Regions from separate parts of the Brevundimonas sp. VNH65 genome, predicted to be linked through region 3. Evidence: predicted binding sites of a transcription regulator. Region 3 holds the regulator's gene; each other region holds the start of a gene.
What was found. The regulator LexA, encoded in region 3, represses DNA repair genes until DNA is damaged. The targets are predictions, from matches to a motif close to ATGTTCNCNANNTGTTCT.
Positions count from the first base shown of each region.

Region 1 (9,922 bases), on a different contig from region 3:
GGCCGGACGATCTGGCTGTAGACCGGGCGGGTCAGCCATTTCCGCATGGCCGCCTGGACCTGGGCCGGGGTGACGGCGGCATAGGCCGCCAGTTCCTTTTTGTAGTGGTCCGGATCGCCCGCGTAGAGTTGGCCCTCGGCCAGGACCGAGGCCTTGCCGTTCGAGGTCTCCAGACCCTGGATGCGGCGCGACGCCATCTGGGTGACGACGCGGTTGATCTCGTCCTGGGTCGGGCCGTTGGCCAGCAGGTCGGCGAACACGGCGTCCATCCGGGCCACGACGGCCGCCTCGTCGGCGCCCGGCTTCACCGTCGCCGAATAGCTGAACATGCCCAGACGGTGGAACGACTGGTTGCCGGCCGAGGCGTTGGACGCCGTCTGGTCACCGCGCACCAGCGCATTGTCGAGACGCGAGCTGGCCAGGCCGCCGAGGATCGAGGCGCCGACGCTGAGCGGCACGGCGTCCGCATCCAGCATTCCGGGCACGGCCCAGGTGCGGCTGATGCGGGTCTGGGCCACACGGTCATGCAGCACCTCCTCGACCGGCGCCGCCAGGGTCGGGACGTCCGCCTGCGCGGGCGTGTTCACCGGGCCGCGGGCGATGGCGCCGAAATACTTCTGGACCAGGGGACGCGCCGTCGCCTCGTCGATGTCGCCCGACAGCACCAGCACGGCGTTGTTGGGGCCGTAGTTCTCGCGGAACCAGTCACGCACCGTCTCCATCGAGGCGGCGTCCAGGTCGGCCATCGAGCCGATGGTGGAGTGGCGGTACGGATGACCTTCGGGGAACAGGGCCGCGAGGGTGGCGTAATAGGTCAGCCCATACGGCTGGTTGTCGCCCTGGCGCTTCTCGTTCTGGACGACGCCGCGCTGGAGATCGAGCACCTCCTGGCTGACCTGGCCGAGCAGATAGCCCATCCGGTCGCTTTCCAGATACAGGGTGTAGTCCAGCGCCGGGGTCGGGACGGTCTGGAAATAGTTGGTGCGGTCGAACCAGGTCGTGCCGTTCAGGCCGGTGGCGCCGGCGGCCCGCATGGTCTGGATGTGGCTGGACGGCGAGTTCTCCGACCCGCCGAACATCAGGTGCTCGAACAGGTGGGCGAAGCCGGTCGAGCCCTTGGGCTCGTCCTTGGAGCCGACGTTGTACCAGACCGACACCGCCACGACCGGCGCCTTGCGGTCCTCGTGCACGATCACGGTCAGGCCGTTGTCCAGCTGGAAGCGCGACCAGGGGATATTGACCCGCGACACCAGCTCCGAGGGCGGCGCGCCGCGCAGGGTCTCATCCAGCGTGGCGGTGGCCGCGACCGCCGCGTGGGCGTGCGCCGGCAGAACCGGCAGGGTGGGCGCGATAAGGGCGGCAAGGGCGATGGCGGGTACGACGCGGCGCATGGGCGGATCCTGAACTGTGACCAAAGGCGGGCGAACCTTAGAGGCGTCTGCGTCCGGGACAAGCCCGGACAGGGCGGCGATCTTGTCGCGGCGCGACGAGCGCCTTGACCGCCGATGCGGCTTTCCGGATCGTCGGCGTCCGGAGGACGACGATGAATCTGCGACTGACGATCCCGGCGGCGGGTCTGGCCGCCGCCCTGGCGATGGCGTGTGGCGCGGCGGAGGCGCGAGCGGCCGACGACGTCGCGGGCCGGGTCGACGCAATCTTCGCCCGCTGGACCGCTGCCGGATCGCCGGGGTGCGCCGTGGCGGTGGAGAAGGACGGCCGCCCGGCGTTCAGCCGCGCCTACGGCCTGGCTGAACTGGAGCACGGTGCGCCGGCGACCACGGCCACCGTCTATGAGGCCGGGTCCGTCTCCAAGCAGTTCGTGGCGGCGTCGATCATCCTGTTGTCGCTGGACGGAAGGCTGTCGCTGGACGACGACGTGCGGCGGTTCATTCCCGAACTGCCGGACTATGGCGCGCCCATCACCCTGCGGATGATGATGACCCATACCAGCGGCCTGAGGGACTGGGGCGCCGTCGCCGCCCTGGAGGGCTGGCCGCGCGGTCGTCGGGCGATGGACAATCAGGACGTGCTGGACGTCGTGGCGCGTCAGACGGCGCTGAATCATCCGCCCGGCGCGGGGATCATCTATTCGAACTCCAACTACAATCTGATGGCCCTGATCATCGAGCGGGTCTCGGGCCTGACGCTGGCCGAGTTCACCCGCCAGCGGCTGTTTGAACCCCTGGGGATGGAGCGGACGCGCTGGCGTGACGATTTCACCGCCGTCGTCCCCGGCCGGGCGACGGCCTATGGCCGGACGGCGGAAGGATGGCGACAGGAGATGCCGTTCGAGAACGCGCACGGCAACGGCGGGCTGCTGACGACCGTCGGCGATCTGATGCTGTGGAGCCGCGCGCTGGACGACGGTCGTCTGGGCGAGGACTTCATGCGTGAGCTGACGCGGCCAGGCGTCCTGAACGACGGCCGCGCTGTGGGATATGCGTCCGGTCTGTTCGTCTATGGCGGCGACGGAAGCCCGGTGCGCCGGGAACTGTCCCATTCGGGATCGACGGGCGGCTACCGGGCCTGGCTGGGACGCTATCTGGATGACGGGCTGGCCGTGGCCCTGCTGTGCAACGCCGCGGATGCGCCCCCGACCGACCTGGCGCGTCGCGTCGCCGATCTGTTCCTGCCGCCGGACGCGGATTTGCCGACGACGGTGCAGCCGGTCGTCGGCGCGGCCCCGGAGGTCCTGACGCCGGGCCTGTTCGCGGGCGACCTGTGGGGCGAGCCCTTGCAACTGGCGACCGATGACGCCGGCGCCCGGATCGAGGGCCTGGGCGGGCTGACGCCGATCGGCGGCGGGGTCTGGAAACTGGGCAATGTCGAGATCGTCTTTGACGGCCCCGACCGGTTTGAACGGCGAAATCCGCTGGGGGATCGTCTCGCCTACCGCCGCGTCGAGGCCGCGACGATGGCGGCCGACGGCTGGGGCGAACTGACCGGCCGCTGGTGGAGCGACGAGGCCCGGAGCGAGATCGAGATCCGTCCGGTCGCGGGCGGCGCCGAACTCCGCCTGCCGCACCAGCCGCCGATGAGGCTGCGTCCGGCCCAGAAGGACGTCTTCACCTTCGGCCTGGGCCATGTCGCCTTCGATCGCGACGCGGCCGGGCGGGCGGCGACGATGCGGGTCAGCATCGAACGCGCCCGCAACGTCGCCTACCGACGGCTGGACTGAGGTCTCAGCCCTTCAGGGCGTCGCGCACGGCCTGGAGACCGGCCTCGGCCTTCGACCCGTCGGGCGCGCCGCCCTGGGCGAAGTCGGGTTTGCCGCCCGCGCCCTGTCCGCCCATGGCGATGACCGCCGCGCGCGCCAGATCGGCGGCGTTGACGCGATCCGTCACGTCCGAGGTCGCGGCGACCGTGACCGCCGCCTTGCCGTCCGTCACGCCGATCAGGGCGACGACGCCGGTTCCGACCTGTTTGCGGAAGTCCTCGGCCACGCCGCGCAGGCCCTTGCCGTCCACCCCGTCCAGGACGCGGGCGATCAGCTTGACGCCGTTGATCTCTTCCGGAGCGGCGTTGGCGGAGCCGCCGCCGCCGAGGGCGAGCTGCTTCTTCAGTTCGGCGACCTGTTTCTCCAGCGTCTTGACCGAGGTCTGAAGGCCCTCGACCCGGCCGGCGACGTCGGCGGGCTGGATCTTGAAGTCGCGGGCCAGGCCGCGCGCGACCCTGGCCTGGCCTTCTAGATAGAGGCGGGCGGCCTCGCCGGTCAGGCCCTCGATGCGGCGGACGCCGGCGGCGATGCCGGTCTCCTGCACCACCTTGAACAGGGCGATGTCGCCGGTGCGGGCGACGTGGGTGCCGCCGCACAGTTCGACCGAATAGGCCTTGTTGTCGGTGGTCAGCGACCTGCCGAGCGTGAGAACGCGGACCTCGTCGCCGTATTTCTCGCCGAACAGGGCGATGGCGCCGGCCTCGATGGCGGCTTCGGGCGCCATCAGCCGGGTCTCGGCCGGGACATTCTGGCGGATCACCGCGTTGACCTCGGCCTCGATGGCCTCGATCTCGGCCTCGGTGACCGGGGCGTTGTGGCTGAAGTCGAAGCGGGCGCGTTCAGCGTCGACCATCTGGCCCTTCTGGGCGACGTGGGCGCCGAGGACGTTCTTCAGCGCAGTATGCAGCAGGTGGGCGGCCGAATGGTTGGCCCGCGTTGTCAGGCGCTTTTGCGCGTCCACGGACTGGGCGACGCGGGCGCCGATCTCCAGCTTGCCGGAGGTGATCTCGGCCGACAGCACATGCAGGTCGCCGGCGTGTTTCTTGACGTCGATGACCTCGGCCTTGCCGCCGGGCCATTCCAGGGTTCCATGATCGCCCGCCTGGCCGCCGCTTTCGGCATAGAAGGGCGTGGTGTCGAACAGGACCTCGACGATCGCGCCGGTCTCCGCGACGTCGGCGGGCTGGCCGTCTTTCATGATGGCCAGGACCTCGCCCGAGCCGTCGATGTTCTCGTAGCCGGTGAAGACGGTCTGTCCCAGGCGGTCGCGGATCTTCAGCCATTCACCGGCGTTGGCCGTCTGGCCCGATCCCTTCCAGTGTTCGCGCGAGCGCGCGCGCTGCTCGGCCATGGCGGCCTCGAAGCCGGCGACATTGACGCTGAACCCGCGGCGGCGGGCCTCGTCCTGCGTCAGGTCCAGCGGGAAGCCGTAGGTGTCCGACAGGGTGAAGGCCGTCTGGCCGTCCAGCATGTCGCCCGGGCGGAAGCCCTGAACCGCCGTGTCGAACAGGGTCATGCCCTTGGACAGGGTGGTGCGGAAGCGGATCTCCTCCTGCTTCAGCGTGTCCTCGACGAAGGTTTGGGCGCGCTTCAGCTCGGGATAGGCCTCGCCCATCTCCGAGACCAGGGTCGGCACCAGCCGGTGCATCAGGGGCTCGGTCGCGCCCAGCAGGTGGGCGTGGCGCATGGCGCGGCGCATGATGCGGCGCAGGACGTAGCCGCGGCCCTCGTTCGACGGGGTGACGCCGTCGGCGATCAGGAAGGACGACGAGCGCAGATGGTCGGCGATGACGCGGTGCGACGGCGCGCGCTCCTCGTCCGATTTCGTGTTGGTGGCGTCTTCGGAGGCGGCGATCAGGGTCTGGAAAAGGTCGGTGTCGAACACCGAGTTCTTGCCCTGGAGCACCGAGGCGATCCGCTCCAGTCCCATCCCGGTGTCGACCGAGGGCTTCGGAAGGTCGCGGACGATGACGTCGTTCTCCTTCTCGAACTGCATGAAGACGTTGTTCCAGATCTCGACGAACCGGTCGCCGTCCTCATCCGGCGAACCGGGAGGGCCGCCGGGGACGTGGTCGCCATAGTCCCAGAAGATCTCGGTGCAGGGACCGCAGGGGCCGTTGTCGCCCATGGCCCAGAAATTGTCCGAACCGGCGATGCGGATGACCTTGTCGTCGGAAAAGCCGGTGACCTTTTTCCAGATCGCCGCCGCCTCGTCGTCGTCGATATAGACGGTGACCAGCAGGCGCTTGGGATCCAGGCCGAAATCCCTGGTGACCAGGGACCAGGCCTGTTCGATGGCGTGTTCCTTGAAATAGTCGCCGAAGGAGAAGTTCCCCAGCATCTCGAAGAAGGTCAGGTGGCGGGCGGTGTAGCCGACGTTGTCCAGGTCGTTGTGCTTGCCGCCGGCGCGCACGCATTTCTGGGAGCTGGTGGCGCGCGGCGCGGGCGGGCGGGCCGCGCCGGTGAAATAGTCCTTGAACGGGACCATGCCCGCATTGACGAACAGCAGGGTCGGATCGTTCTGGGGAACCAGCGGCGCGGAGTGGATCTTCTCGTGTCCGTCGGCGGCGAAGAAGTCGAGGAAGGTGGAGCGGATCTGCTTCAGGCTGGTCATGACTTTGGTGCTGTCGGGCGCGAACGAACGGAGAGGGCCTCATATAGGGGTTTTCCCCCGGACGCATCCTTTCGCGCGAACATATGGCGGCGCCGCTCCGCCTCGGGCCACGACCGCGCAAGAAAAAGGCCGCCCGACGCGGGGTCGGGCGGCCGGCTCGGCCCGCGACGTCGGGGTCGGCGACGTCGCGGGGAGCATCTCGGGGAGGCTGGGTGAGCGGGAGGATTTGAAGAGCCCCTCCACCACTTCGTGGTCCCCCTCCCCACGCGGGGCGTGGGGAGGAAAGGGCCAGGTTTCAGCCCTCCAGATCCTGGCCCTCGTCAGGCTCGGGGGTGCCCAGCATGTCCTCGGCGATCTTGTTGGTGGACTGGCGCACGGCCTTTTCGATCTGGGCCGCGATGTCGGGATTGTCGCGCAGGAAGACGCGGACGTTCTCACGACCCTGGCCGATGCGGATCGAGTCATAGCTGAACCAGCTGCCGGACTTCTCGATGATGCCGGCCTTGACGCCCAGGTCGATGATCTCGCCGATCTTGGAGATGCCCTCGCCGTACATGATGTCGAACAGCACCTCGCGGAACGGCGGGGCGACCTTGTTCTTGACCACCTTGACGCGGGTCGAGTTGCCGATGACCTCGTCGCGGTCCTTGATCGCGCCGGTGCGACGGATGTCGAGACGGACCGAGGCGTAGAACTTCAGCGCATTGCCGCCGGTGGTCGTCTCGGGCGAGCCGTACATCACCCCGATCTTGTGACGGATCTGGTTGATGAACAGGACGATGCACTTGGACTTGTTGATCGAGGCGGTCAGCTTGCGCAGGGCCTGGGACATCAGGCGCGCCTGAAGGCCCGGCAGGCTGTCGCCCATTTCGCCCTCGATCTCGGCGCGCGGCGTCAGGGCGGCGACCGAGTCGACCACCACGATGTCCACGGCGCCCGAGCGCACCAGGGTGTCGACGATCTCAAGCGCCTGTTCGCCGTGATCGGGCTGGCTGACCAGGAGGTCGTCCAGATTGACGCCCAGCTTGCCCGCGTAGATGGGGTCCAGCGCATGTTCGGCGTCGACGAAGGCGGCCACGCCGCCCTTTTTCTGGACCTCGGCCACCGTGTGCAGGGCCAGGGTGGTCTTGCCGGAGGATTCCGGGCCGAACACCTCGATCACCCGGCCGACCGGCAGGCCGCCGATGCCCAGGGCCATGTCCAGGCCGAGCGAGCCGGTCGAGACGCTCTCGATCTCGGCCACCACCCCGGCCTTGCCCAGCTTCATCACCGAGCCCTTGCCGAAGGCGCGATCGATCTGGGCGATCGCCGCCTCGAGCGCGCGTTGCTTGTCGCCGTCTTCCTTGCCCACCAGTTTCAATGCCGCCTGTGCCATTGCCTTCTTCTCCCTTGCCATGATTCCCGTCGACCCGCCGGAAAGGCTGGGAAAAGGCTCCCGCCGTCCGCGTGAACAGATGTAGAACACGGTTTCGGGTCGTTGCCAATATGTTCTTTTCGGCGTCGCGAGGTCAGGCCGCCGCAATACGACCGATAATGACGCAGATCAGGTCGGGCTGGCGGCCGTCTCGGGTTCGGTCACGACGGCGGCGATGCTGAAGCCCGCGCCGAGGATCAGCAGGACGGCCGCCGCCGCGACGAGGCTGCGCTGGCCGGGGAGCATCCGCCCGAGCGGATAGACCAGGGCCAAGCAGAGCAGGGCCAGCGGCGCCAGCACGCCCGGCATGTCCATGCCGATCCCCAGAAACACCGGGTGGGCCAGGCTGACCAGCCAGGCGCCGCCGATGACCGTCGCGACGGCGGGCGGAATCAGGGCCGCCGGCCGGACCATCCTGGCGCTGATCAGCATGGAGACGGCCAGGGCCAGGCCGCCGAGCAGGGCGGGCCACAGCAGCAGGAAGGCCGCCTCGGGCGAAATGGCCTGGGCGACGCCGCCCAGCAGGGTGACGAGCAGAACCGTCCCGATCCATCCGCCCCGCGACGACCGGGCCCCGCGCAGGCCCCAGCCGAGCCCGAGCGCGAGCAGGGCCGCCCCGATCAGGACCGGGTCGATCCCGCCCAGCACCAGGGCTGCGACGGCCGAGAGGGCGACCAGGGCCGTCACGCCGATGCGGGCGAAGGCGGGGCGGCCGGCCAGGACGAACAGGGCCACGGCGAGGATCACGCTGGCGGCGCCCGCCTCGATCCAGGGCAGACGGCGCAGCAGGGTGTAGTAGGTCTCTGCGCTCTCGGCCCGGCTGGACAGGGGCCCGGCCAGCAGCCGCGCCGCCTTGGTCAGGACCAGTCCGGCCGCCACGAGCCACAGACCGTCGGCCGCGCCGCGCCCGACCTCGGCGAACTTCAGCCCGGTGGCGCGGCGGGCGCCCCACAGGCCGAAGCCGGTCAGGCCGAGGGCCGCCAGGAAGATCAGCCAGCCCATGGCCGGCGCATGGCCGATGACGACACGACCGAGCACGTCGGCATAGACGCGGCGCTCCGCGGCCTGGGGCAGGGCCGGGGCGCGAACCAGGGCGTCGACCGTCTCCAGGGCCTGGCCGCCCAGATGCTGAAGCGCGCCCTGGTCGAGGTTGTCGGGGGTCGAGTCGGCGGAATGATACTGATCCGGTCGGCCGATGAAGGCGAAGTTCATTCCGGCCAGACCGCGCTGCCGCGCCAGGGTGAAGTCGGTGCCGTTGGGCATGTTCTCATAGACGACGACGGCCAGGGAGTTGCTGGTCACGCCGCCCGGCGCCTTGACCGCCGAGCGGGCGAACAGGTCGATCGTCTGGCGATTGCCCGGACCGGTCTCGAACATCATGGCCCGGCCGCCGCCGCCGCGCGCCTCCAGGTTCACGACCGCGCCCAGGCGCTCGCGCCAGCGATGCTCGCTGAAGAAGGCGCGGGCGCCGTCGAGGTCCAGCTCCTCGCCGTCGGTCAGCAGCACCACCAGGGGACGCCGGATCGGGCCGCGCGCCTTGATGGCCCGCACCGTCTCGAGAGCCGCCGCCACGCCGGCGCTGTCATCCGCCGCGCCGGGCGAATGGACCGTGGTGTCGTAGTGGGCCATCAAAAGGACGGCCGGCCCGGGCTCGACCCCGGGCAGGACGCCGATGATGTTGACCGGGCGCGCCGAGGGATCCAGGCCCCAGCGCGTCATCCGCCGTTCGGCGCGCGGCGACAGCAGGCCGATCTGCAACTCCGGGCTCAAGCCGAGTTCCGTCATGCGCGCCGTCAGATGGGCGCGAACCCGGGCGTTGTCCGCGCTGCCGACCGGGTGCGGCCTCTGGGCGATCTCGCGCACGTCGATCATGGCGCGCGCGGCCGAGAAGTGGTTGGCCGGCGTCTCCCGACCCAGAGGCCGGGGTGACTGAAGCGCCAGCACGCCGAGCGCCAGGGCGAGCAGAAGGGCGCCGAGGAAGAGGCCGAGGACCAGGGGCGTGGCGGGGCCGCGCGCCGGTGGAGCGGCCTCGGCCGGGATCGTGGTGTGTTCAGCGTCGCCGGTCATGATCACCCCCGAAGTCCCAACCGTTGGGGGGAGACTAGGAGGGGGAGGCGGCCTCTGTCACCCCGTCGCCGCGTCAGGCCGCGCGGGACAGGAAGGCGGGCGACTTGACGTACAGGCCGCGCCGGCCGTTCACGGGGCGGAAGGCGACGCTCTCGCTGTCCAGCCGCTCGTCGAAGCCGACGAACAGACAGCCGTCATCGACCAGACGCCGCTCCAGCATCTCCAGCGTCAGGGCGCGTCTGGCCGGCTCCATGTCCTTCAGCACATGGCGGCAGAAGATCACGTCGTGCCGGGGGCCGTCGGCGGTCTCGTCCAGCAGATTGGCGCGCGAGAAGCGGACGATTTCCTGCAACTGGGGACGGGCGACCCATTGATCGTCGCGCGGTTCGAACCAGCGCAACATGGCGGCGGCGGACAGGCCGCGCTGGATTTCGAAGCCGGTGTAGGCTCCGGCCCTGGCCCGCTCGATCGCGGCCAGGGACAGGTCGGTGGCCGTGACGGCGACCTCGCCCGCCAGACCCTGGGCGCGGGCGTCGAGCGCGGCCATGGCCAGGGAATAGGCCTCCTGGCCGAACGAACAGCCGGCCGACCAGACGCTGACGCGCCCGCC
Region 1 is NZ_JBMSDX010000001.1:119,387-129,308, forward strand. Features, by position in the region: gene ACO2Q1_RS00605 (M16 family metallopeptidase) at 1-1,391, opposite strand, end outside; gene ACO2Q1_RS00610 (serine hydrolase domain-containing protein) at 1,544-3,178, shown strand; gene alaS (alanine--tRNA ligase) at 3,183-5,831, opposite strand; gene recA (recombinase RecA) at 6,127-7,206, opposite strand; gene ACO2Q1_RS00625 (M20/M25/M40 family metallo-hydrolase) at 7,375-9,312, opposite strand; gene ACO2Q1_RS00630 (CheR family methyltransferase) at 9,386-9,922, opposite strand, start outside.
Region 1: the regulator LexA is predicted to act here: its motif matches at 7,306-7,323, upstream of recA (recombinase RecA).

Region 2 (9,922 bases), on a different contig from region 3:
CGCATTCACGCTCGTAGTCAAAACACCCCCCTGCGGGCAGCCTGCCTATAGGCGGAAGAGGTGGGGCGGAGCAACGCGGTTCGCGCGTCCGTGATCGCGGGATTGCGCGAGGCTGGGCGCGACGTGACATTTCGTCCTCACTACCGGTCGGGCGAGACGAAATTCCTCAATAAAATCGGCCTTTATGTTGCGGTGCGGCGAACTTCGGCCTTGGCCAGCTCGACGCGGGCGCGCAGATCGATCTGGTCCAGAAGGCTGCGAAGCTGCGCATCCTCCTCGTCGGGGCGCGCCTCTCCGATGTCGCGACCCAGACGTTGGAGGCTTGATTCGCCCGCCTCACCGGCGAGCATGGCCAGCTTCAGCTCATCCAGGCGATCCAGAAGACCGCGCCCGCGCCGAATTCCCCGACGTCGTCGCTCGGTCGCGCTCTCCACGCCTTGCAAGGCCATCAGGGCCGAAACGTCCGCGACGCCGCCCGCAGCGCCGGCCGACATCGCCGGCGCCGCCGTTCCGCCGCCGGCCGCGCCCGCCACGCTGAAGCCGCCGCTCGCCGGACGGGCCGGGCGGGACGGTGGCGACAGATTCGGACCGGTGGGACCGGTGACCTTCATGCGGGGCGCTCCGACAGAGGATCCGACCTTGGGCGGGGACTGTCACCGTTTGGTTAACGCCCCGGCAGCTTTTGCCGCCTGTGACGGGGATTGGGATCGCTTGATTATTGATTTAACGATCTTTTTCTTGTGGCACAAAACTCGCTTCGTGCGGACGGTCATTCGCCTCGGGACCTCCTGACGATGCAGAAGTTGCTTGCCGCCCTGATCGCTCCACTGGCTCTGGCCGTCGTTCCCGGCGCGGCAGAGGCCCAGTCGCGCATCAAGGACATCGCCGCGGTCGAGGGCGTCCGCGCCAACCAGTTGGTCGGCTATGGGCTGGTCGTCGGTCTGGCGGGAACGGGCGACAGCCTCCGCAACTGCCCGTTCACCCGCCAGTCCCTGGAAGGGATGACCGAGCGTCTGGGCGTCAACATCCGCGGCTCCAACGCCAACTCCAAGAACATGGCCGCCATCATGGTGACGGCCGAACTGCCGCCGTTCGCCACGCCGGGGTCCCGCATCGACGTCTCGGTGTCGTCGATGTGCGACGCCAAGAGCCTTCTGGGCGGCACCCTGCTCGTCACCAGCCTTCAGGGCGCGGACGGCCAGGTCTACGCCGTGGCTCAGGGCTCGATCCAGACCGGCGCCGTTTCGGCGTCGGGCGGCTCGGGCTCGTCGATCACGCGCGGCGTGCCGACCGCCGGCCGCATCGCCTCCGGTGCGACCGTCGAGCGCGAAACCGGCTTTCAGTTCGCCAATATGAACGAGGCGCGGCTGACCCTTCGCAATCCGGACTTCACCACCGCCCAGCGGGTCGCCGCCGCCATCAACCAGACCTATCCGGGAACCGCCCTGGCCGAGAACGGCACCGTCATCGCCCTGCGCCCGCCGGCGCAACTGGGCATGGCCGGCTTCATCAGCCGGGTCGAGAACCTGCCGGTGATGGTCGATGCGCCGGCCAAGGTGATCATCGACGAGGTCAACGGCGTGGTCGTGATGGGCGAGGCCGTGCGCGTCTCCACCGTGGCGATCGCCCAGGGCAATCTGACCGTCTCGGTCCAGGAAAGCCCGCAGGTCGTCCAACCCGCGCCCTTCAGCCAGGGCCAGACCGCCGTCGTGCCCCAGTCGGACGTCAGCGTGGAGGAGGAGCGGGGGCGTGAAATGCGGATCGTCGGCGGCTCGGAATCGCTGTCGACCCTGGTCAACGGCCTCAACGCCCTGGGGGTGTCGCCGCGCGACATGATCAGCATCCTGCAGGCGGTGAAGGCGGCCGGCGCCCTCCAGGCCGAAATCGAGGTGATGTGATGATTGCCCAAACCGTCACGGCCACGGCCATCGCCGCCACGCCGGATCCGGCCCAGGTCGCCCGGGCCCGCAAGACCGCCGAACAGTTCGAGGCTTCCTTCCTGTCGCAGATGCTGAAGCCCATGTTCGAGGGTGTATCGACCGAGGCCCCGTTCGGCGGCGGCGACGCCGAGGCGACCTGGCGCGGCTTCCTGCTGGACGCCATGGCCCAGAAGATGGTCAAGGCCGGCGGGATCGGCGTGACCGGCCTGGTGATGAACGAGATGCTGAAGGCTCAGGAGAACGCCGCATGACGTCGGGCACCGCAGACTTCCAGGCGGCGGGCCATGTCCGGCGGCTGACCGAACTGACCGAAACCCTGACCCGGCGTCTGGAGACGGAAACCCGGGCCTTCGCCGCGCGCCGTCCCCAGGACATCGTCGAGGGTCTGGCCCAGACCCAGGACCTGGCCAATCAGTATCGCCGCGAGTCGGCCCTGCTCAAGGCCCAGCCCGCCCTGGCCTCGAATGCGTCGGCGTCCGACCGGATGGGCCTGATCAAGGCGACCCAGCGGTTCGAGGCCGTGCTGGCGCTTCACGCCGCCGCCGTCACCGCCGCGCGGACCATATCCGAAGGCATCGTTCAGGCCATCGCCGGAGAAGTGGCTGCGTCCCGGGCGACCGGCGCGGGCTACGGCGCCGCCGGCTACGCCGCGACGGCGGACGGCACCGCCATCACCCTGAATCGCAGCGCCTGACCGCCGGGCGGCGTTAACCGGTTCGATATCGACGGTTTTAAGGGATTGAGGCGCATTCTGCGCCGATGTCAGCTCGTCAAAGATTCCTGGGTATGGCCTTCGCGGCGTCCGATCTGTTGATCGAACTGGATGCGAACGGGCGGGTCGAAATGGCTCTCGGAGCCGGTCCGGCGCCTCAGACGCCGGCGGAACGGCTGGTCGGCCGCTCGTTGCCGGACCTGCTGGTCGCGCCAGACCGAAGCGCGCTCCGCGCCATGATGGGCGATCTTGGCGAAGGTCGTCGGCTCGGGCCGTTGTCGGTTCGCATGCTGACCGGCGACGGTCGCGCCCGCCCGGCCGCGATCAGCCTGTTCCGCCTGCCCGATCTGGCTCCGGCGGTGTCCTGCGCCCTGTCCTGGCAGGGTGAGGCGGTGGCCCCGCCGGTGACGCCGATGTTGGATGCGGATGGGCTGATCGCCCAGATGCGTCAGATCAGCGAGCATGCGGCGCCCACCCAGATGGCAGTGGACTTCATCGACGTCAGCGGTCTGTCCGAGGCCGGCGACGCCGGCGAACGCGCCACCGAGAAGGTCGAGGCGGCGCTTCAGTCCGCCTCGATCGGCGGCGATTCCGCCGCGCGCCTGGCCCCGGAACGCTATGCCCTGCTCAGAGACGGCGGCACGGCGGGCGACCTGGCTGAGGAGGTCATGCGACTGGGCCGGGAAGAGGGGCTGGAACTCGACGTCTCGGCCTCCAGCGCCGACGTCACGGACGCCCCGCCGGTCAATGTGCTGCGCGCCCTGCGTTTCGCAGCCGAGAACTGTCTGAAGGACGGGGGGCTCAGCGCCACGGGCGTGGCCTTCAGCGACGCCCTGTCCCGCGCCGTGAAGGAGGCCGAGACGTTCCGGGCCATGGTCCGTGACCGCGCCTTCGAGGTCCACTACCAGCCCATCGTCGATCTGCGGACCGGCGCCGTGCACCATTTCGAGGCCCTGTCGCGCTTCCGTTCGCCGGAAGGCCCGGCCGGCGTCATCCGCATGGCGGAAGAACTGGCGCTGATCGAAAGCTTCGACCTGGTGGTGCTCGAAAAGGTCGTTCGCCGCCTGACCCAGCCGGGCTCGGGCCTGCTCAAGATCGCGGTGAACGTCTCCGGCGCGTCACTGGCCGACGACGCCTACATCCGCAATCTCCTGCGTCTGACCGCAAACGGCGCGGACCTGCGCCGCCGGTTGATCGTCGAGGTCACGGAATCCGCCGCCCTGGCCGACATCGCCGAGGCCAATCGCCGTCTGTCCCTGTTGCGAGAGGCCGGCATTCGCGTCTGCATCGACGACTTCGGCGCGGGGGCGGCGTCCTTCGACTACATCCGCAAACTGCAGGTCGATACGGTCAAGATCGACGGCAAGCTGATCCATGGCCTCGAGGAGGACGCGCGGGCCCGCACCATGGTCGCACACCTAGTGGAGCTCTGCGGCTCGCTGGGTCTGACGACCGTGGCCGAGATGGTCGAGACCCAGGCGGCGGCCGACATCCTGCGCGACCTCGGCGTCGACTACGCCCAGGGCTGGCTCTTCGGGCGCGCTGAGGCCGAACCCCGCACCGTGCTGAACGACCCGCCGATCGCTCGCCGTGCCGGAGCCATGGAAGCTTGGGGCTAGCTTCCACCCAGGACAATCCGGCGCTGAACGCCGATCGCGTCGAGGAAGTCCTCGTCATGGCTGACGACCACCAAGGCGCCGTCCCAGGCGACGAGCAGGCCTTCGACCGCCTCGATCGCCGCGAGGTCGAGATGGTTGGTGGGCTCGTCAAGCAGCAGCAACTGAGGCGAACGGTCGTCCTGGACGGCGCCTGTCCCGATAGCGCAGACCAGGGCCGCCCTCAGCCGTTCTCCGCCTGACAGGTCGCCGACCCTCCGATCCGCCTCGACATTCCGGAACAGGCCCCGCGCCAGGGCCGCGCGCGCGCTGTTTTCCGTCGCCGCAGGATTCAGCCGACGATAGGCGTCAACCAGGGTCTCGTCCGACCGCATCAGGCCCAAATCCTGGTCCAGCATGGCGCTCCGGACCGACGTGCGGATGTCTCCCTCGGTGGGGGTCAGGGTTCCGGCGGCGAGCTTCAGCAGGGTCGATTTGCCCGAACCATTGCGGCCGACCACGGCGATCCGCTCCGGCCCGATGAGGCACAGGTCCAGCGCCCCGATCACCGACCGGCCCGTCGGCGTTCGCCAGCCCAGGCCACGCGCGTCCAGCACGGTCTTCCCCGCCGCCAGGCCGGATGTCGGCAGGGACAGTTCCAGGCCTCGCACCCGTTCGACCCGGGCCTCTGCGTCGCGCCGGGCGGTCTCCGTCTCGTCCCGGCGTTGCAGCGCTGCGCGGCGGGCGCGCCCCGCGCCGCTCTCGGCCCAACTGGCGCGCAGACCCGCGACGAGGGGCGGCAAACTGCCCGAGGCTCCGTGGCGACGCCCGGCGGAATCCCGCCGCGCCTGGCGCTCGGACGCGGCCTGAAGATCGCGCGCCGCCTGGCCCGCCTGGCGTTCGGCCTCGATGAGTCCGCGCTCGGCGGCGGCGCGCTCCAGGTCGCGCCGTTCGATATAGTGGTCGTAGTTCCCGCCGTAGATCGCCACGCCCTGCGGGCTGATCTCGATGATCCGGTCCATCCGGCGCAACAGGTCCCGATCGTGGCTGACCACGACCGCCCCGCCCGACCACCGCTCCAGCGCCTGGTGAACCAGCCCCCGCGCCTGGACATCAAGATGATTGGTCGGCTCGTCGAGCAGCAGCAGATCCGGCTCCGCCAACAGCAAGGCGGCCAGCCGCAGCCGTGTTCGCTCGCCACCGCTCAGACCGCTTATGGCTCGGCGCAGGTCCAGCCCCGCCAGCCCGACCTCCGCCAGACGGGCGTCGATGCGCGCTTCAAGGGCCCAGTCGGCCGTCTCCAGATCATCACCGTCGGCGCGGCCCGACAGGACGCGCTGGATCACAGCCAGGCAGTCGGCGACGCCGAGGGCCTCAGCGACGTCTTCTTTTTGAGGCGGCGGACCGCTCTCCTGACGCAGCAGACCCAGCGTCCCGGCCCGGTGGATCGCGCCCTCTGCCGGAAGCTCGTCTCCGTGGAGAAGACACAACAGAGTGGTCTTGCCGGCCCCGTTGCGTCCGACGACGCCTGTCCGCTCCCGCCCGAAGGCAAGGGTCAGGTCATGGAAAAGGGTTCGGCCGTCAGGCGTGCGGGCCGCGACGGCGTTGAGCGTCACGGTTGCGGATGCGGACGGGCTTCGGCTTGGGTTGGAGAGCGACATAGGCGAGCACGAGCAGCGGCAGGGAAAGGGCGATACCGATTTCCAAAGCGCTGATCATGATCGTCGGGCCTCCAGAGACTGCTCGAAGGCCGAAACATGGGCGGCCGGTTTGCGGCGCGCAAGCTTTTTCCGATCTGGCGCTGATCACCGCCGCGTGAGAGCCTGCCGCCCCTGAACCGCACGAGGAGGCCCGGTCATGTCCTGTTTCCCCCTGCGGGCGCTCGCCATCGCCGGTCTGACAGCCGTCGTGGCGGCGGGCTGCGCGACGGCTCCTGACGCGGTTTCCACGCCGCCCGACTATGCGCAGATCCGCGTGACCCCGCCGCCAGCCAACGCCCGTCTCTACACAGACTGCTTCGCTCAGGCGATCGCCGCCGGCACGATCGGCCGCGCCTCGGATCGGGCGTCGACGGATGGCTCCGGCGATGAGCTTCTCCTGTTCACCTGCGACGGCGCGCCCGCGACCGCCATGTTCGAGGCCCTCGGGCCCTGGAGCACTAGGATCGGATCGGAATGGCGGACCGACGGCCGCATCTGGCGTTCGACCGCCCGTGTTCAGCAGAACTTGTTCGGCGTCGACTATTGCTCCGATGCCGAAGGGGGAGGGCAGGCGCGCTGCGTCATCAGCTTCAATGCGGGCGACTTTCTCGACCAATAGGGGAGGAGCGCCTATCTGGGCCTCATGGACCGCGTCCCCGACATCGCCGCTTCCCGGGAAGACGCCGCGGCCCGCCGTGCGGCCGCCTCACAGGCGATCCGCGACGCCACGGGCATAGACGAAGCGATGATCGACGCCTTGGTCGAGGGATTCTACGCCAGGGTCCGCACAGACCCGCTCATCGGCCCGGTGTTCGCGGACCGCATCGCGGATTGGACGCCCCATCTGGCCCAGATGAAGCTTTTCTGGTCGTCCGTCGCCCTTTCGACCGGCGTCTATCAGGGGCGGCCCATGCCGAAGCATTTGCTCCTGCCCATCGACGCCCGCCATTTCGACCGCTGGCTGGGTCTGTTCCGCGAGACTGCCCGTGAGCTGTGCTCACCCGTCGCTGCGGATCATTTCATCGAACGCGCCGAACGCATCGCGCAGAGTCTGGAGCTGGGCGTCGCCAACGCCAGCGGCGTCCTGTTGGGCGAGGGCGAACGGTTCCTGCGCGGTGCGGAGGCCTGGAGGCCCTGAGGTCTACGGCGCGGACGCCTCCGCGCTGGCTGTCGGAACCGGCTCGACGACCTCAATCTTCTCCTGCCGAGCGCCGCCTTTCATCGTCGGACCTATGTGAAAGCTCAGAACCTTCCAGACGCCGCCCTCTTTGCGAAAGACAGTGCTCACCCGAAGCACCCGGTCCGGGTAGTCGTAGGTCTGCAGCATCTCGTAGGTCGAGCCGCCTGTCCCGGCGTTGGCTCGCCAGCCCTCGACTTTGCCCGGGGGCACCGCACCCTCTGGTACGAGCGTCTTCATGAACGGCAGTTGCGCCTGCACCTCGGCGAGATCGACCAGCGACGACATTTTGTCCGCCAGCGCCGCATCACGATCGGCGACCAGGTCCTCCAGCAGAGCCCGCGCTTCGGCCTCACGTTCGGGGCTCGCGGTCGCCGCCGGCAGACCACAAGCCGATAGCGAGGTTAGGCCTCCAGCCACGATAGCGAACGCGACCGGCCTCAGAATGGACGTGGACATGCTCATCTCCTGGATCAGACTCACCTTGTCAGCGCGGCTCTGGCCACGCAACCGCCAGTCTGCTGCCGCAGCGGTGTCAGCAGACTGGTGCGACCCTCTGTTGGTTCCTATAATGTTCTTGCTGAAATCGTCGAAGCAGCCCCCATATTGCACCGTTGCGCCGGACCCCTCCGGCCTTCCCCGCGTTCTCCGGATTCCATGACCGAAAAGCACAACTTCATCCGCGTGCGCGGCGCGCGCGAGCACAATCTCAAGGGCGTGGACGTCGATATCCCGCGTGAGAAGCTGGTGGTGCTGACCGGCCTGTCCGGCTCGGGCAAGTCGTCTCTGGCCTTCGACACCATCTACGCCGAGGGCCAGCGCCGCTATGTGGAGAGCCTGAGCGCCTACGCCCGCCAGTTCCTGGAGCTGATGGGCAAGCCGGACGTGGACCTGATCGAGGGCCTGTCGCCGGCCATTTCGATTGAACAGAAGACGACGTCGAAGAACCCGCGCTCCACCGTCGGCACGGTGACCGAGATCCACGACTATATGCGTCTGCTATGGGCGCGCGTGGGCGTGCCCTATTCGCCCGCGACCGGCCTGCCGATCGAGAGCCAGACTGTCTCGATGATGGTCGACAAGCTGACGGCCCTGCCCGAGGGCGAGCGCATCCTGCTGCTGGCTCCGGTCGTTCGGGGTCGCAAGGGCGAATACAAGAAAGAGATCGCCGAGTGGCAACGCTCGGGTTTCCAGCGGCTGAAGATCGACGGCGAATTTTACGCCATCGAAGACGCCCCGGCGCTGGACAAGAAGTTCAAGCACGACATCGACATCGTGGTGGACCGGATCGTCACCAAGGCCGGGCTCGAGGGCCGCTACGCCGACAGCCTGCAGACGGCCCTGGGCCTGGCGGACGGCATCGCCGTGGCCGAATGGGCGTCAGCGGCGGAAGGCGAGGATGAGCCGCGTCGCATCACCTTCTCCGAGAAGTTCGCCTGTCCGGTGTCGGGCTTCACCATCGCCGAGATCGAACCGCGGCTGTTCTCGTTCAACAATCCCTTCGGCGCCTGCCCGGTCTGTGACGGCCTCGGCCAGAAGCTGACCTTCGACGCCGATCTGGTCATCCCTGATCGCGACAAGACCCTGCACAAGGGCGCCGTCGCCCCCTGGTCGCGCGGGCCCTCGCCCCTCTACACCCAGACATTGCAGTCGCTGGCGCTGCACTACGGCTTCTCGATGGACAAGCCTTGGCGCGATCTGCCCCAGAAGGCGCAGGACGTGATCCTGCGCGGCTCGGGGTCGGACAGGATCAGGTTCGTCTACGACGACAACGCCCGAAAATACGAGACCACCAAGACCTTCGAAGGCGTGCTGCCCAATCTCGAACGCCGCTGGCGCGAGACCGACAGCGCCTGGGTGCGCGAGGAGCTGGGCCGCTATCAGTCGGAAACGCCGTGCGACGCCTGCGGCGGCAAGCGGCTGAAGCCGGAAGCGCTGGCGGTGAAGGTCGACGGGTCGGACATCTCCGAGATCAACGCCCTGTCGATCTCGAAGGCCTTCCTCTGGGTCTCCACCCTGGAAGAGCGGCTGACGACGAAACAGCTCGAGATCGGCCGTCGCATCCTGAAGGAGATCAGCGACCGCCTGCGGTTCCTGAACAACGTCGGCCTGGACTACCTCAGCCTCGCCCGTTCGTCGGGCACCCTATCGGGCGGCGAAAGCCAGCGCATACGGCTGGCGTCGCAGATCGGTTCGGGCCTGACCGGCGTCCTCTATGTGCTGGATGAACCGTCCATCGGCCTGCATCAGCGCGACAACACGCGTCTGCTGGAAAGCCTGTCCGGCCTGCGAGATCTGGGCAACACCGTCCTTGTGGTCGAACATGACGAGGAGGCCATCACCACGGCCGACTACGTCATCGACATGGGGCCGGCCGCCGGCGTCCACGGCGGAACCATCTGCGCCGAGGGCACGCCGGAACAGGTCATGGCCAATCCCGACAGCCTGACCGGCAAATACCTGACCGGAGAGCGCGAGATCGCCCTGCCGCCCGAAGGTCGCCGCCCGGTCGATCGTAAGAAGATGCTCAAGGTCTCGGGCGCGACCGGCAACAATCTCAAGGACGTGACGGGGGAGATTCCCGTCGGCCTGTTCACCTGCATCACCGGCGTTTCCGGCGGGGGCAAATCCACCTTCACCATCGAGACCCTCTACAAGGCCGCCGCCCGTCGACTGAACAACGCCTCCGAGGCGCCCGCGCCGTTCGACCGGATCGAAGGGCTGGAGCATTTCGACAAGGTCATCGATATCGACCAGTCGCCGATCGGCCGCACGCCGCGCTCAAATCCGGCCACCTA
Region 2 is NZ_JBMSDX010000008.1:160,092-170,013, forward strand. Features, by position in the region: gene ACO2Q1_RS13330 (flagellar assembly protein FliX) at 183-611, opposite strand; gene ACO2Q1_RS13335 (flagellar basal body P-ring protein FlgI) at 795-1,898, shown strand; gene ACO2Q1_RS13340 (rod-binding protein) at 1,898-2,191, shown strand; gene ACO2Q1_RS13345 (flagellar basal-body protein FlbY) at 2,188-2,634, shown strand; gene ACO2Q1_RS13350 (EAL domain-containing protein) at 2,727-4,271, shown strand; gene ACO2Q1_RS13355 (ATP-binding cassette domain-containing protein) at 4,268-5,863, opposite strand; gene ACO2Q1_RS13360 (hypothetical protein) at 5,829-5,966, opposite strand; gene ACO2Q1_RS13365 (hypothetical protein) at 6,105-6,566, shown strand; gene ACO2Q1_RS13370 (group III truncated hemoglobin) at 6,591-7,085, shown strand; gene ACO2Q1_RS13375 (hypothetical protein) at 7,089-7,583, opposite strand; gene uvrA (excinuclease ABC subunit UvrA) at 7,782-9,922, shown strand, end outside.
Region 2: the regulator LexA is predicted to act here: its motif matches at 7,685-7,702, upstream of uvrA (excinuclease ABC subunit UvrA).

Region 3 (9,922 bases):
GACCGGCGCGGTTCGAGCGGATCATGGATCGCCTGATCGCCGCGGTGCGGGAGCGAGCGCTTGAGGCGCCGGAGGCCGGTCGAGACTGGGCCGATCTCTGGACGGAACTGAGCGAGATTCCCGGCCGGACGGCGGGGTTGAACCTGGATCGCGGCGACGCCCTGGCCGGGGCGCTGTCGGCGCTCGAGCGGACGCGGGCGCGCGCCGCCCTGAACGGATAGACGATGCTGATCGACAGTCATGTGAACCTGCACGCGCCGCAGTTCGACGAGGACCGCGACGCCGTCATCGCTCGGGCGCGCGAGGCCGGGGTGGGGATGATGGTCGAGATTTCGGATCGGCTGTCGACCTTCGAGGCGACCCACGGCCTGGCCATGGCGCATGACGACATCTGGTGCACGGTCGGGGTGCATCCGCATGAGGCGCGCCATTATGAGGGGCTGAGCGACGACCGGCTGGTCGATCTGGCCGCGCGCCCGCGCGTGGTCGGGATCGGCGAGTGCGGTCTGGATTTCCACTATGACCTCAGCCCGCGAGAGGTGCAGGCCGAGGTGTTCCGCGTCCATGTGCGGGCGGCGCGCCGAACCGGTCTGCCGCTGGTGGTGCATACGCGGGAGGCCGACGACGTGATGGCCGGGATCCTGAAGGAGGAACAGGCCGAGGGGGCGTTCAAGTTCTTGATGCATTGCTACACCAGTGGGGCGGAACTGGCGGAATTGGCAGCTGAACTGGGCGGATGGTTCTCGGTGTCGGGCATCGCCACCTTCAAGGCGGCGGAAGAGGTGCGGGCAGTCATTCGCGGCATGCCCGCCGACCGGATCATCGTCGAAACCGACTGCCCCTATCTGGCCCCGACGCCGCATCGAGGACGGCGCAATGAGCCGGCCTATATCGGGCGGGTGCTGGAGACCCTGGCGGAGGTGCGCGGCTGGTCGCGGGAAGAGGCGTTGGCGCGCACGACCGACGCCTTCTTCAATCTGTTCCACACCGTCCCCCGGCCGGCCTCGGCATGACTGACGAACTGGAGATCGTCATCCTGGGGTGCGGGTCGTCGGGCGGGGTGCCGCGCGGGGACGGCGACTGGGGCGCCTGTGATCCGGCCGATCCCAGGAACCGCCGCACGCGGTGCTCGATGCTGGCGCGACGGCATGGGCCCGAAGGGACAACCAGTGTCCTGATCGACACCTCGCCGGACCTGCGCGAACAGGCGCTGGCCAACGGGATCACCAGCCTGGACGCCGTGCTCTACACCCATGATCACGCGGACCAGACACACGGGATCGACGACTTGCGCACCTTCGTCATGCGGCGTCGCAAGCGGCTGCCGGCCTGGATGGACGCCGCCACCCATGAGGCCCTGACGCGGCGGTTCGACTATATCTTCGAGAGCAAGGAGGGGTATCCGGCGTTGCTGGACGCCCATCTGATCCCGGAGCATGGAACGTCCTGGACGGTGGACGGAGCGGGCGGCTCGATCCCCGTCGTGACTTTCGACCAGGCGCACGGGCCGATCCGTTCCGTCGGCTATCGTCTGGGGGAGGTGGCTTATTCCAGCGATGTGTCGGACCTCGATGAGGCGGCCATCGCGGCGGTGAGCGGATGCCGCCTATGGATCGTCGACGCCCTGCGCTGGACGCCCCATCCCACCCACGCCCATGTCGATCGGGCGCTGGAATGGATCGCGCGCGCCGGAGTGGAGCGGGCCGTCCTGACCAATCTGCATATCGATCTGGACTACGCCGACCTGTCTCGCCGCGTGCCGGCGAATGTCGAGGTGGCGTATGACGGGTGGACGACCAGGGTTGAGCTGACGGCATAGAAAAACCCCGCCCGGCGGACCGGACGGGGTTTTCGATCAGGTGGAGACCCGGGCTCAGCCGCGCTGGCTGATCGGGGTGTAGTCGCGCTGGGTCGGGCCCGTGTAGAGCTGGCGCGGGCGGCCGATCTTCTGCGAAGGGTCGCCGATCATTTCCTGCCACTGGGCGATCCAGCCGACGGTGCGGGCCAGGGCGAACAGGACAGTGAACATCGAGGTCGGGAAGCCCATCGCCGACAGGGTGATGCCCGAATAGAAGTCGACGTTCGGGAACAGCTTGCGCGAGGTGAAGTATTCGTCGTTCAGCGCGACCTTCTCCAGCTCCTTGGCGACCTGGAACAGCGGATCGTTCTCGCGGCCCGTCGCGGCCAGCACCTCATAGGCGCTTTCCTGCATGACCTTCGCGCGCGGATCGTAGTTCTTGTACACGCGGTGGCCGAAGCCCATCAGCTTGTACTTGCGGTCCTTCACGCCTTGGATGAACTCCGGGATCTTGTCAGGGGTGCCGATCTCCTTGAGCATCGTCAAGGCTTCTTCGTTGGCCCCACCGTGCGACGGGCCCCAGAGGCAGGCGATGCCGGCGGCGATACAGGCGAACGGATTGGCGCCCGAGGAACCGGCCAGGCGGACGGTCGAGGTCGAGGCGTTCTGTTCGTGATCGGCGTGCAGGATGAAGATGCGGTCCATGGCGCGCACCAGGGCCGGATCGACGTGATAGTCCTCGGCCGGCACGGCGAAGCACATGCGCAGGAAGTTTTCAGCGTAGCTGAGGTCGTTGCGTGGCGACACGAACGGCTGGCCGATGTGGTATTTGTAGGCGCGCGCGGCGATCGTCGGCATCTTGGCGATCAGGCGGATGGCCGAGATGTTGCGCTGGACCGGATCGTGGATGTCCAGGCTGTCGTGGTAGAAGGCCGACAGGGCGCCGACCGTTCCCACCATGATCGACATCGGATGGGCGTCGCGACGGAAGCCCTCGAAGAAGCGATCGAACTGCTGGTGCAGCATCGTGTGCATGGTGATGCTGTTTTCGAACTTCTCGCACTGCTCGGCCGACGGCAGTTCGCCGTGCAGCAGCAGGTGGCAGACTTCGACGAAGTTGGACTGCGACGCCAACTGATCGATCGGATAGCCGCGGTGCAGCAGCACGCCCTCGTCGCCGTCGATATAGGTCAGGCCGCTCTCGCAGGCGGCGGTCGAGGTGAAGCCGGGATCGAAGGTGAAGGCGCCGGTGCCGCCGTAGAGTTTGCGGATATCGACGACGTCCGGACCGACCGAGCCGGACAGGACCGGCAGTTCGATGGAGGTGTCGCCGAGGGTGAGGGTGGCGGTCTTGACGTCTTCGCTCATCGTAGCCCCTTCGTGAAGGCGAGGCCCGCGCCGGGAGAAGCCGGGCCTCCTTTTTCGTTATGGACGTTCACTTAGTCTGTTGCGGCGCATCATCCAAGCGTTTGCGACCTTTGTCGTGACGCTTGGCGTTTCTAGCCTTGTATTTCTGGACGTTTTCCGCCCCAAGTAACGACGGTTGATAAATTGGGCGCGCGGACATGGCCAGTGAAGGCGACGCCGGCCGTGACGGCGCGGCGCAGGCAGACCCGTTGGGTCGCATTCTGGCAGGGCTGGTCGCCGAGGTCGCCGAACAGGGTCTGAGATGGCGGCTGTGGGCGCCCGTGGCCTTCGGCGCCGGTTGCGCCCTGTATTTCTCGCTAAGGGCCGAGCCGTCGATAGGGCCCCTGGGTGCAGCGGCGCTGCTGGCGATCGCGTCCTGGGTCGCGGGGCGTCGATCGGGCAAGGGGCGACGGGTCACCGTGCCGCTGATGCTGGTCGCCTTCCTGGCCTGCGGAGTCGCGGCGGCCAAGGTTCGCAGCGATCGCGTCGCCGGGCCGATCGCGCCGGCGATGACCGCGCCGACCGTGCTGACGGCCTGGGTCCTGGATGTGGACAGCCCCGGCGAGAGCGGCTCGCGCGTGGTCATCGCCCCGACCGGGGTGCGGGGCCTGGAGCCGGAACAGACGCCGCTGCGCCTGCGCGCCACGGTGCGCGGACCGCCGCCTCGGCCGGGAGAGGCGATCCGGCTGTACGCCATCCTCAATCCGCCGCCGGCCCCGGCTGCGCCTGGCGCCTATGACTTCGGACGAAACGCCTGGTTTCAGGGTCTGGGCGGGGTCGCCTTCGCTCTGGGCGAGACGCGAGCGGCGGAGTTGTCGCCGCCGCCCTGGCGACTGAGACTGATGATGAGGGTCAATGCGGCGCGATACGCTCTGGCGGAACGGATCGTCGCCCGTCTAGGCCCGCGCATCGGGGGCGTGGCGGCGGCCATGGTCACCGGGCACGAGGCCTGGATCGGTCGCGAGGATCTGGACGCCATGCGGAAGTCCGGACTGGCGCACATCCTGTCGATCTCGGGCCTGCACATGGCCGTAGTGGGCGGCTTCGTCTTCTTCGCCGTGCGGCTGGGCGTGGCCGCCTGGCCCTGGCTGGCGCTGAGAGTGTCGGGCAAGAAGATCGCCGCCGGGGCGGGCTTGATCGCGGTAGGGGTCTATCTGATCGTTTCGGGATCTCCGCCACCGGCCGAACGGGCGGCGATCACCGCCGGCATCGCCTTCGTGGCCGTTCTGATCGATCGGCAGGCCATAACCATGCAGGCCCTGGCCGCCGCGGCCCTGGTCGTGTTGGCGACCCAGCCCGAGGCGATCGTCACGCCGGGTTTCCAGATGTCGTTTGCGGCGACGGCGGCGCTGGTCGCCCTGGTCGAAATCTGGCCGAGACGTTTGCGGGAAATCTCAGTGCCCTGGCCGATCGCCGCCGTGCAGAGGCTGGGCGGCTGGCTGGCGGCGGCGTGTGCGGCCAGTCTCGTCGCCGGAATGGCGACGGGGCCGTTCGCCATGCAGCATTTCAATCGCACGGCGGTCTATGGGCTGATGGCCAATCTGCTGACGGCGCCGATGGCGGATTTCATCATGATGCCCGCCTTGGCGCTGGGGGCGGCGCTGGAGCCGCTGGGGCTGGGCGCGCCCTTTCTCTGGATCGCGGGCAAGGCGGTGGAGTTGATGCTGGCCATCGGCCATTGGACCGCCGATCTGCCGGGCGCGGTCCGGACCATCGCCAGCGCCCCGACGGCCGCCTTGCCGATCGCCTTCCTGGGCATTCTGATCCTGTGCCTGTGGCGGGGCCGCCTGCGCTGGGTCGGGGCGCCGCTGGCCATGGCGGTGCTGTTATGGCCGCGTGCGCCGACGCCGGACGTGTGGATCGGAGACGGCGGGACCCAGGCTGCCTTCGCGCGCGCGGGAGAGGCCGTCGTGGTGCGCTCGGGCGTGCGGGAGTTCGCGGTCGATGTCTGGTCCAGACGGCGCGGTCTGGACGCCGTCGCCCGCCCGGATCAGGGTTGGAGCTGCAGCCGATTCAGCTGTGCGCCGGAAGACGCCGGGATCGGCCCGGTCGCCCTGTGGTGGGGGCGAAGGCCGCCGGAGCCTGATCTCCTGGAGGGCATGTGTCGCGTCGCGCCGGTCGTGGCGTCCCGCGCACCGCTGCCTGATCTGCCGGAGACATGCCTCGCGCGCCTGGTCCTAGACGGCGTCGATTTCGAACGCGGCGGCGCCGTTGAGCTGTGGCGCGATGGAGAGGGCGCTGCAGCATCCTGGTCCGCCGTTTGGGCGGCGGATGTGAGAGGCAGGCGGCCCTGGAGCCGCCAGCCGACGCCAGAGGGCGAGGGCGCGTGAGCCCGTCAGTGATAGCGGCGGATCAGGCCGACCAGCTTGCCCTGAACCTCGACCTGATCCGGACCGAAGATGCGGGTTTCATAGGCCCGGTTGGCGGGCTCAAGCGCGATCGACCCGCCCTTTTTCCGGAGGCGCTTCAGCGTGGCCTCTTCGCCCTCGACCAGGGCCACGACGATCTCGCCGGAGTTGGCGGTGTCGGTGGATTTGATGATGACCATGTCGCCGTTCAGAATCCCGGCCTCGATCATGGAGTCGCCCTCGATCTCGAGGATGTAGTGCTCGCCCGCGCCCAGCATGGATTCCGGCACCGGATAGCGAGCGGTTTCATGCTCGATGGCGGCGATGGGGGTGCCGGCGGCGATCTTGCCCATCAGGGACAGCTCGCGGGTGTCATTGGCCGCCGTCGTGGTCGTCACGGCCATGGGACGGCCGCCGCCCTCGACGACCTCGGGACGGAAGACGCCGCGTCCGCGCACGGGGGTCGCCTCGTCCGGCATGCGCGTGACCTCAAGCGCCCGCGCCCGGTGGGCCAGACGGCGGATGAAGCCGCGCTCCTCCAGCGCCGTGATCAGGCGATGGATGCCCGACTTGGACGCGAGGTCCAGCGCCTCCTTCATCTCGTCGAAGGAGGGTGAGACGCCGGTTTCCTGAATCCGTTCATGGATGAACATCAGGAGTTCGTGCTGTTTCTTGGTGAGCATGGCGTCGAATCGTCCAGAACAAGCCGTGAACCGCTTGTGCGTGTTCTGTAAGTGTTCTGGTTAAGAGTCAACTAACGGCGCGGCGGTGCCGATGATCAGGACAGCAAGGCCCTGGTCGCCGCCTCGACGTCGTCCTGGCGCATCAGGCTTTCGCCGACGAGGATGGCCTGGGCGTGGGCCTCGGCGACGCGGGCGACGTCGTCGGGCGTGAAGATGCCGCTCTCGGCCACCAGCAGGGCCTTGACCGGGCTGAGCATCGACAGGCGTTCCGTCGTTTCCAGATCGACCTCGAAGGTCCGCAGCGAGCGGTTGTTGACGCCCACCAAAGCTTCGCCGTCCCAGTCGCTGAACAGGCGGCAGGCGCGCGCCATCTCGTCCTCGTCGTGGGTTTCGATCAGGACGTCCATGCCGAACCGGTGAGCCTCGGCCAGCAGGTCACGGGCCAGGGCGTCGTCGACCATGGCGAGGATCACCAGGATGCAGTCGGCGCCCAGGGCGCGGCTTTCGGCCACCTGCCACGGGTCGACCAGGAAGTCCTTGCGCAGGCAGGGAAGGGCGGTCGCGTCGCGGGCGGCGGTCAGGAAGGCGTCGTCGCCCTGGAAGCTAGGGCTGTCGGTCAGGACGGACAGGCAGGCCGCGCCGCCGCGTTCATAGGCTTTCGCGAGCGCCGGAGGGTCGAAGTCGGGACGGATCAGGCCCTTGGACGGGCTGGCCTTCTTGATCTCGGCGATCAGGGACGGGCGGCCGGTGTCCTCATGGCGGTCGGCCAGGGCGGCGCGAAATCCGCGTGGGGCGGAGGCGGAGCCGGCGAGGGTCTCGATCTCTGACTGGCTGCGGGCGGCCTTGCGGGCGGCCACCTCTTCGCGCTTGTAGTCGGCGATGCGGGCCAGGATGTCGCTCATGCCTCTTCCTCCTCAGGCGCAGAGGTGATGGCGGCGAGGCGTTCCAGCGCCGCTCTCGCGTGGCCATCGTCGATCGCCGCTGCGGCCAGGGCGACGCCATGCGTCAGGTCGTCCGCGCGATCCGCCACGACCAGGGCGGCGGCGGTGTTCAGCAGAACGATGTCGCGATAGGGACCGGCGGCCCCGTCGAGCAGGGCGGTCAGGGCGCGGGCGTTATCCTCGGCGTCACCGCCGCGCAGGTCGTCGATCGAGGCGCGCTTCAGGCCGAGGTCTTCGGGTGTGATTGTGAACCGGCGAAGGCGGCCGCCGCGCCATTCGGCGACCTCGCTCGCTCCGGTCGTCGTGAGTTCATCCAGACCCTGGCCGTGGACGGTCCATGCGCGGACGGCGCCCAGCCGGCCCAGCACTTGGGCCAGGGGCTCCAGCAGGCGGGGATCATAGACGCCCATCAACTGGCGGCGGGCGCCCGCCGGGTTGGACAGCGGCCCCAGCAGGTTGAAGACGGTGCGGAAGCCCAGTTCGGCGCGGACAGGTCCGACATGGCGCATGGCGCCGTGGTAGGCGGGGGCGAACAGGAAGGCGATGCCGGCCTCGTCCAGCGCCTGACGCTGTTTGGCCAGGCCCGCCGTCAGGTCGACGCCGAGAACGGAGAGGACGTCAGAGGATCCGGATTTCGAGCTCATGGCGCGATTGCCGTGCTTGGCCACCTTCACCCCGGCGCCGGCCAGCACCAGGGCCGAGGCGGTCGAGATGTTGAAGGTGTGGGCGCCGTCGCCGCCGGTTCCGCAGGTGTCGATGACGTCGTAGGGGTGATCGAGCGTCGTCGCCGCGTCGCGCATGGCCTGGGCGAAGGCCGCGATTTCGGCAACCGTCTCGCCGCGCATCCGCAGGGCGGTGACCGCCGCGGCCACCTGACCCGGCGTCGGCTCGCCGCGCAGGCAGGCGGAGAAGAAGGCGTGGGCCTCGGCCTCGTTCAGGGTCTGGCCATCGACCAGACGCGCCAACAGGGGCTTGAAGCCGCCGTCCGACATCAGCCCGCCCTCAGGCCGCGGCCAGACGCCGGACGCCCGCCAGATCGAGGAAGTTGGCCAGCATGGCGTGACCATGCTCGGTGGCGATCGACTCGGGGTGGAACTGGACGCCGTGGATCGGCCGGGTCCGGTGACGAAGACCCATGATCTCGCCGTCCGCCGTCCAGGCCGTCACCTCCAGCAGGTCCGGCAGGCTGTCGCGCTCCACGGCCAGGGAATGATAGCGGGTGGCGGTGAAGGGGGAGGGCAGGCCGGCGAACATGCCCTGGCCTTCATGCAGGATGGGCGAGGTCTTGCCATGCATCAGGGTCTTGGCGCGGATGACCTTGCCGCCCATGGCCTGGCCGATCGACTGGTGACCCAGGCAGACGCCGAGGATCGGCATGTTCGGCGCCGCGGTCTCGATGAGGGGCAGGCAGATCCCGGCCTGATCCGGCGCGCAGGGGCCGGGGGACAACAGCACGGCCTGGGGATTCAGGGCCCAGGCCTGATCGACGGTCAGATCGTCGTTTCGCACGACGTGAGTCCGGGCGCCCAGTTCCGCGAGGTAGTGGACGAGGTTGTAGGTGAAGCTGTCGTAGTTATCGACGACGAGGATCATGCGGGCTTCCTAGCCCCAGACGCCTCCGCGCGCAAAGGTCGAGGCGTCGCAATCTCTCGTTAACCTTTTCGCCCAACCTTTATCGCCGAACCGTCAGTGAGGGGGCGATGGATTCGACCAGTACACAGATCGAGCGAGCGCGCGGCCTTCTGAGGTCGAATGACGGTCAGGGTTCCGCCAGCCCCTGGGCGGCGCTGGCCGCGGCGCTGCTGGTCGCCACAGCCGGGGTGCTGATGGCGGGGATGGTTGTGCTGGGTCCCGGCGTGGTGTTCGCCGATGTTCCGCCGGTAGGCTCAGTCGCGGCGAACTGAGGCCGGGATCAGAACCAGCCGGCCGAACTGGCCCAGAAGATCGCGGCGCCGATGAACAGCACCGCTGCGGCGCCGATGATCGAGACGCGCAGGACCGTGGTCATGCCCTTGATGTTCTCACCCTGACGGGCTTCCTCGGTCGATTCCTCGACGTGGTCGTTCTGCATGCGCATCGGCTTGGGTCTCCCTTGCTTATCAAGGCAAACGACGCGGCGCGGCGAAACGATCCCTTAGACGTCGCCCGGATGATTGAGCGGCGCACCCAGCTCGAAGCGCCAGGCGTCTTCCGCCGCGCGCATGGGCGCCCGGGCCTTGGCCTGGGTTTCGGCGTATTCGGCGGCGGGGTCTGAATCGGCGACCACGCCGGCCCCGGCCTGGACGAAGACCTGGCCGTCGGCGAACATCGCCGTGCGCAGGACGATGCAGATGTCCGCTTCTCCGCCGGCCGAAATATAGCCGACGCCGCCGCCGTAGCCGACGCCGCGCTTCTCGCCTTCCAGTTCGTCGATGATCTCCATGGCGCGCACCTTGGGCGCGCCGGACAGGGTTCCGGCCGGCAGGGCCGCCAGAAGGGTGTCGACGGCGTCCAGCTTCGGATCGGCCCGACCCTGGACGTTGGAGACGATGTGCATGACCTGGCTGTAGCGTTCGACCACGAAGCTTTCGGTCACCTCGACCGTGCCGGGTGCGGACACCCGGCCGACGTCGTTGCGGCCGAGATCCAGCAGCATCAGGTGTTCGGCGCGTTCCTTGGGATCGGCCAGCAGCTCGGCTTCCAGCGCGCGGTCGGCCTCGGGCGTGGCGCCGCGCGCCCGGGTGCCGGCAAGGGGACGGATCGTGA
Region 3 is NZ_JBMSDX010000005.1:124,073-133,994, forward strand. Features, by position in the region: gene ACO2Q1_RS10280 (DNA polymerase III subunit delta') at 1-221, shown strand, start outside; gene ACO2Q1_RS10285 (TatD family hydrolase) at 225-1,013, shown strand; gene ACO2Q1_RS10290 (MBL fold metallo-hydrolase) at 1,010-1,819, shown strand; gene gltA (citrate synthase) at 1,874-3,166, opposite strand; gene ACO2Q1_RS10300 (ComEC/Rec2 family competence protein) at 3,364-5,535, shown strand; gene lexA (transcriptional repressor LexA) at 5,541-6,236, opposite strand; gene trpC (indole-3-glycerol phosphate synthase TrpC) at 6,332-7,138, opposite strand; gene trpD (anthranilate phosphoribosyltransferase) at 7,135-8,169, opposite strand; gene ACO2Q1_RS10320 (anthranilate synthase component II) at 8,180-8,770, opposite strand; gene ACO2Q1_RS10325 (peptidoglycan-binding protein) at 8,878-9,081, shown strand; gene ACO2Q1_RS10330 (hypothetical protein) at 9,090-9,254, opposite strand; gene trpE (anthranilate synthase component I) at 9,312-9,922, opposite strand, start outside.